One region of the Paeniglutamicibacter sp. GQ140 genome, then DNA from elsewhere that is predicted to be linked to it. Evidence: predicted binding sites of a transcription regulator. Region 1 holds the regulator's gene; the other holds the start of a gene.
What was found. Region 1 encodes Rex, which represses fermentation and respiration genes when NADH is low (regulators of the CRP and FNR family bind a similar motif). Its sites were predicted from a motif close to CTTGTGAANNNNTTCACAAG; they were not measured.
Positions count from the first base shown of each region.

Region 2: a site for Rex is predicted at 1,814-1,833, ahead of AC6CHY_RS10980 (queuosine precursor transporter). Genes of this name have one in related genera too.

Region 1 covers NZ_JCAXDW010000010.1:8,108-11,511, reverse strand. The annotation lists gene AC6CHY_RS14065 (histidine phosphatase family protein) at 1-634, opposite strand, end outside; gene AC6CHY_RS14060 (hypothetical protein) at 907-1,656, shown strand; gene AC6CHY_RS14055 (redox-sensing transcriptional repressor Rex) at 1,757-2,500, opposite strand; gene AC6CHY_RS14050 (glutaredoxin family protein) at 2,566-2,820, opposite strand; gene AC6CHY_RS14045 (HAD family hydrolase) at 2,870-3,404, shown strand, end outside.
Region 2 covers NZ_JCAXDW010000006.1:227,806-231,209, reverse strand. The annotation lists gene tgt (tRNA guanosine(34) transglycosylase Tgt) at 1-57, shown strand, start outside; gene AC6CHY_RS10985 (DUF4126 domain-containing protein) at 74-664, opposite strand; gene AC6CHY_RS10980 (queuosine precursor transporter) at 859-1,584, opposite strand; gene AC6CHY_RS10975 (TetR/AcrR family transcriptional regulator) at 1,876-2,523, shown strand; gene AC6CHY_RS10970 (hypothetical protein) at 2,703-3,359, shown strand.

The sequences.
Region 1 (3,404 bases):
CCAAGAGGTCCACGCTAGGTTCTGCATAACGGACTGCGACCAGACTTTCACCTTCAAAGTCCAGGCTAGTCACGGAGGTGAGAGTGCACTCGCGTTTCCGCGGGTCGTGCCACAGGGCCTTGCCCTCGGCGGAGCGGCGCGTAACCCAAATGGGCAGCTGGTGGCTGACCAAAATGGCTTGCGCCCCTCGGCCGCCAAGTTCCACCGCGCGGTCGCGGTGTTCCACAATGGCGGTCATCATTCGTTCCACCTGGTCCCGGTAGGGTTCCCCCCAGGATGGACGAAATGGATTTACGACGTAGGACCAGTACTTCGGTTCCTTCAGTCGGTTCTTGATCTGGGAGAGCCCCTGGAAGCGGTTCGCTGCCTCGATGATCCGATCATCTGTCACGATTTCCAGGCCCAACGCCGCTGAGGTGGGCATTGCCGTTTCCTGTGCCCGGACGAGCGGGGATGACACCAAGTGGGTGATATTTGCACCGGCGTTTCGCTGGGCCGTGAAGTATTCCGCGGCCCGCTCGGCCATTTGGTTGCCGAGATCGGAGAGGTGGAATTCCGGTAGCCGACCGTAAAGGACCCTGTCCGGGTTATACACTTCGCCGTGACGCAGAAGGTGAACGGTGGCAGTCGACATGAATTAAGTGTCTCAAATCTTTGTTCCGTTACCTAAACCGGATACTTGATTTTGCCCACGCGGCCGACCCTTGGACGCGCCCCGACGCCGTTGGTGCAATGCCCCTGCCTCTTTACCCAACACCTCAGGCAACCTGCAAGGCCCGACCCATGTAGGGACTTTGGCCAAAGTTTCCGGCGAAACGAAAAACCATCCTTTGGGAGGGGTGAAAAGCAATCTCGAACCGATATCGTGAGGATAAGCCGTACTTTTCCAACCCCAAGGAGCAGGTTATGTCTACCCCTGAAAATGATCCCCTGAATCCCGAGAAGCCGTCCGAGGACCCCGCACCGCCGCAATACGGACAGCGTGCACCGCAAGATCCGAATGCTGCCGGGCAGGCCCCGTACGGCCAGCCGCCGCAGTACGGCGCACAGCAGCCGAATCCGTATGGCCAAAACCCCAACCCATATGGCCAGCCTGCACCAGCGAACAACCCCTACGGCCAGCAGCCACCGCAGTCGCCATATGGCCAGCAACCATACGCCGGTGGATTCCCGGTTCCCCCGCAGGGCAACTTTGCACCGCCCCAGATGCCCACCCACCGCCCCAAGGAGCTGGACACCTCTTTCTGGGCGATCCTGGCTGCAGGCGTCGCATTCTTGTTGAGCTCCGTGTTTGGTTTGAGCACCGCCGCGATCATGCAACAGGTCCAGGCAGTTCCCGAGCTGGAGGAACAGCTCGAGGCTGCGGGAATGAGCATCACCGATGCAATCCCCATGATCCAGACCACGGCGATCGTATTCGCGGTGATCGGCTTGTTGCTATACGTCCTGATTGCGTTCATGGTCCGCAAGGGAAGCGGTGTCGCACGCATCTTCGCCACGATCTTCGCAGTCCTGTCGTTGTTCAGCATTGGCAGCGGAGTGTTGATGGCCCTCTCGGTCGTTCTGGGCGTGGCCGGCGTGGTCTTTGCTTGGTTGCGCCCCTCCAGCCAGTTTATTGCCGCGCGGCGGGCGGCGCGGGCGGCCGGATACCGCTAAACAGCGCCTCCTAAAAATGGTCCGTGGGATCGAGCCGGCAACGGCTGGATCCCACGGACCATTTTGTGTTCAAGGCTGATGGCTGATCTTCGACCGGCACCTAGGAATCGAGGTTTTGTGCGTGGTAGGCCAGGATTTGCAGCTCGGTGGCCAGATCGACCTTGCGCAGATTGACCCCTGCCGGGACGTGCAGCACAACCGGGGCAAAACTCAGGATGCTTCGTACACCGCTTGCCACCAGTTTGTCGCACAAGTCCTGGGCGGCTGCCCCGGGAACTGACAGCACGGCCATGTTTGCGCCGGTGTCTTCGAGGATCTTGTCGAGATCGAGAATGGGTTGGACCTGCAAGTCCCCGACTGTGCTTCCGATAACCTCCGGTGAGGAATCCATTAGCGCAACGATCTCGAATCCGCGGCTTCTGAATCCGCCATACCCTGACAACGCACGGCCCAGGTTTCCGGCACCGATGATTGCCACGCGCCACTGACGCAGGAGCCCCATGGCCTTGGAGATATGTTCGGCCAGCTCCGTCACCACGTAGCCCACTCCACGGGTCCCATAAGATCCAAGAAGAGAAAGGTCCTTGCGCAGGATCGCCGGATTAACCCCCGCTTCCGTGGCCAGGACACCTGATGACGTACGTGCCTCGCCGCGCGTCTGCATGGTGTTCAGTGCCCGCAGGTACTGGGTCAACCGTGCAAGGGTCGCTTCGGGAAGAAGCCTGCCCAGCGAACCGGTGGGCGCCTGTTCCACGGTCAAGTCGGGCACCAGGCCACGCTCGATCTGAGGGTCGGCAGCCGGGACGTTTGCTTCGCTGCTTGCGGGGGCGCGCTCGGTGGGCATTCTGTTTTGACTCAATTCCTTGGATACCTTAATGACTTATCAACCAGTTCATGCGACGCCTCGCCCTAACTGGTCAGCAAGGTCTCAAGGCGCTGGGCATCAATCACCCAAAAGTCCCGCACCCGTCCGTCAACCAACAGCACGGGCACCTCTTCCGAGTGGCGTGCCAAGAGTTCAGCGTCCTGATCGATGTCAACTTTCTGCCAGGTGTAATCCAGCCGGCTGGTGACCTCATCGAGTGTCTCGATCGCGGCCAGGCACAGATGGCATCCGGACCGAACCAACAACGTAATTTCCCGCGGGGTCTGCTCACTGCTCATGCCCCAACGCTACCGCTCCCGCCAAAAAAGATTGCAATACACTGGGCGGATGCCCTCTAACCTTTCCCCTGTTTCAGTCCCTGGGCAAGAGCCGGTGCACGCGAGCTCGACCGCGGCCTTCTTCGATGTGGACAACACCATGATGCGCGGCGCATCGCTATTCGCCGTAGCCCGAAAAATGTATCAACGACGGGCATTTAGGCTGCGTGAGGTGGCATGGTTTGCCCTCCACCAGTTGCGCTTTGTGGCCCGGGGAGAGAACCTCGGCGACATTCAGGCCATCCGCGACCGTGCGCTCTTGATGGCCGCAGGGTTCTCCGTGGCGGATATGGTTGCGCTCGGGGATGAAATTTATGACGAATTCATTGAGTCGAAAATCTGGCCAGGCACCCGTGCAATTGCCGACCAGCACCTGCACGCCGGGCGGAGGGTGTGGCTTGTCACTGCCACGCCGCTGGAGGTCGCCTCGGTGATGGCCCGCCGGCTCGGGCTCAGTGGCGCACTGGGCACGAGCGTGGAACATGTCGAGGGGCTCTACACCGGTCGCCTGGTCGGCGAGATCCTGCATGGGGCGGCGAAGGCCG
Region 2 (3,404 bases), on a different contig from region 1:
TCCCGCTACTACGCCGGGGCCCCCGATCCCCAGGGGTTGGAGACCGTCGCGGTCTGATCGTGGCGGCGGGACCCTAGCCCGCCGTTTCGGGGCGCCTTGACCGCAGCCTGCGCACCCCGATGAACAGCAGCACGGCCAGGCCCGCCGCGGCCACGAGCACCAGCACGGGAAGGGCGATGGCCAGCAGGCTCAGTCCCAGCGAGGCCCCGTCCTCCGCGGTGCTCACCACCGGGGCCGCGACCCCGGCCGTTCCCATGTTCAGCAGCGGCCTCGACCCGGACTTGAGCAGGTGGAAGACCAACGCGATCACCGCGCCAATGAGAAGCGGCACCCACTGTGCCGAGCCGAAGGTGTTCCCGGGGTCGGACACGGCCACGGTTTCGGCGCCCACGCCGGAGGCGAAGACGAGTCCCCCGGAAGCCGGGCGCACCACCGTTTGCAGCGCGTCGTTGACCGAGTCGACCAGCGGGATCTTGTCGGCGACGACCTCGATGAGCAGCAGCACCGCAAGGATGCCCAGGGCCCAGCCGTTGGAGAGCCAGCCCCAGCCGTCCGGCAGCGCCACCCACGAGGTGAAGCGGTTGAGCAGCCCCAGAACCAGCAGGGGGATGTATGCGTTCAGTCCCGCGGCCGAGCTCAGCCCGGCGGCCGTGAGTAGTTCCATGTGCCCAGACTAGGCCCAGCCGCGGTGCAAGTGCCGCAACGTGCCGGTGGCATTTTGGCCGAAGCTCCGCCGCGGAAAGGATGCGCACTGGGTCGCACAGCGCATCCACCCACGGGAAGGCATCGAAAGAGGCGGTGGCCCTTCGCCACGCACAGGCGAAGGGCCACCGCCCCCGAAAATGTTTTGCCGCGTGCCTACGCAGGGGTTCCCGGCGTCGCGGCCTGCAGCTCGTAGCTGGGCTCGCGGCGCTTGAACCAGCGGATGACAAGCGTTGTCACCGGCACGAAGAGGAACTCCACCGCCGTCTTGTAGACGAATCCGACCAGTACGTAGTTGGCGAACGTGGGCAGGTCCGTGATGCCGATGACGGTGGCGGCGATCGAACAGAAGATCAGCGTGTCGGCGAATTCGCCCACCCCGGTCGAGCCCATCAGGCGGCCCACCAGGCCGCGTTCGCCGAATCGTTCCTTCATCTTCACCAGGACCCAGGAGTTCAGGGTCTGCCCCACCAGGAAGCCGAGCAGCGAGGCCAGGACGATGAGCCAGACCGGGCCCAGCGTGCGTTCGAGGGCCGCCTGCCCGTCATACCATTCGGCCGCGGGCAGGTGGATCATGATCCAGAAACACAGCGTCGAGAAGGCCGCCAGCGCAAAGGTGGTGACGATGGCCCGCCGGGCAACCTTGAATCCGTAGACCTCGGAAATGACATCACCGAGGATGTAGGCCAGCGGGAAGAGGAAGAATCCGCCGTCGGTGACGATGGGGCCGAAGGTGACTCCCTTGGCCGCACCGACGTTGGAAAGGATGACCACGACGGCCATCAGTGCAAGCACGGTTGAAAAGTAGTGGCTCCCCGCAGACGCAAAAACGGCGCGCGATGCCTTCGGACGTTGTGTAGTTGAGGCGCTGTTTTCGCCCATGGTGATTCCCAATCGAAGAAGTGGTTCGCCAAGCCGATCCCGGAGCAACGATTTCCGCCGCGGTCGACGCATGGGGGGAAATCGGGGCCGTGGGGACCACTCGCTGTATTAGCACTTGAGATCCAAGTATCCCATGTCTTCCCGGCCGCCGTTTTGGCATTTTTGCATTCCCGGGGTCCTCCCGGGCGGTCCCGACCGGCATTTCACCGCCCACGGCCCGGAAATCGCAGTTTTGAACATGTTCAAAAATGGCTATGATGGACACTGACGCCGAGTGCGGAAGGGAGCGCCATGAGGAAGCCGACGGCAAAGAGCGCCCAGACCCGACAGCTGCTGCTGGACACGGCCATGGAGCTCTTCGCCACCAAGGGGTTCGCCGGGACCACGATGCGCTCAATTGCCACGGAATCCGGGCTTTCCCTGGGCAACGCCTACTACTATTTCGAGTCCAAGGACTCCATCGTCCACGAGCTGTTCCGGGAACTGCTCGAGGAGCACCGCGGGGCCACGTGGCCGCTGTTGGTGCCGGGAAACAACCTGGAGACGAACCTGCGCATTGCGCTGGACAAGGCCCTGGAAATCATGTCGCCTTTCCACGAGTTCGGGCCTGCGTTTATCCGCACGGCCTTCGCCGGATCCAACGCGGAACTCGGCCATGTCCAGCGAGCCCTCGAACTTGGCCTGTGGCGGCAGGTGGTGGCAGCCAGCAGGCCCCTGCCCCCGATGGCCATCCGCACGGATCTCCCCCAGCTGCTGTGGCTGATTCAACGGGGCATTTTCCTTTTCTGGGCGTATGACACCTCCCCCGGTGCCGGACGCAGCCATCGGCTCATCAAGAACGTCGCCCCGGTGGTCGCCCGTCTGGTCGTGCTCTCGCGCATGCCCGTTGTCCGCAGCATTCTCGATGACGTCCTATCACTGGTGCGCGCCGCGTCCTGACCCAAGCGGCCCCCGTATTGGCACACTGCCCAACGTGCCCCGGAATCCGCCGCCGCAGGCGTAGAGTCGGTCTTGACCCCTTGCGAGGGGCGCGAAAGCGCAACGGCCACCACGGATCGGCACGCTTTTGGCGTCCCAAGTCGTTTGTCCCTTGCCGTCCTTGGAACAGGAGCCGCCAGATGCCATTCGAGTCCACAAGCCTCCCCCCGTGGGTCCGCTCCTTTGCCCTGCTTCGCGACCGCACGGTCGTCCGTGACGAATCGGGACGACTGCAAAGCCGCTCCGAAGACGGAAGCAACCACGAAATCACCTGTGCCTGGCCCACGCCGGAGGGGCTCCCAGCCCTGCTGGGCGACCCCAACCTAACGGAGCACCGAGGACAAACGAGGCTGACATTCCTGGGCGCCCCCGACGAGGCGGTCGTCCGGGAACTTACCTCGCGGGGCTGGAGCCTGAGCGATCGGCGCGTACTGCTGGTCGCCCTGGCCAGCGACGTGGAGCAAGTGGTGTCGCTGCCGGAAACGGCAACCCTCTTCGAGGCCCCCATGGACGACTATGACGTGGTCGAAATTGCAGATTTCGATGCCCCGGCAGGCAGGGGACGGATCCGCTTCGGTGAGGGCTTTGCCCTGCTCGGCGATCCGAGCATCACCGCAACCTCGAACGTCGAGCAATTCCGTGCCGCGATCCTGGCGAACCTTGCTGCCATGGCGGACGGCCAGGGGCTGCCGGTCCTTTTCATGGTCACCAACGCGGACACCGCCGCCGGAACGCGCGCCGAGCGCGCAGCCGGCTGGTCCAACGCGACGCAACTGACCACCTTCACCAAGGCATAGTCTGCGCCCGGCCTGCCCGGCACGGGCCGTGCGCTCGCGTGCGGG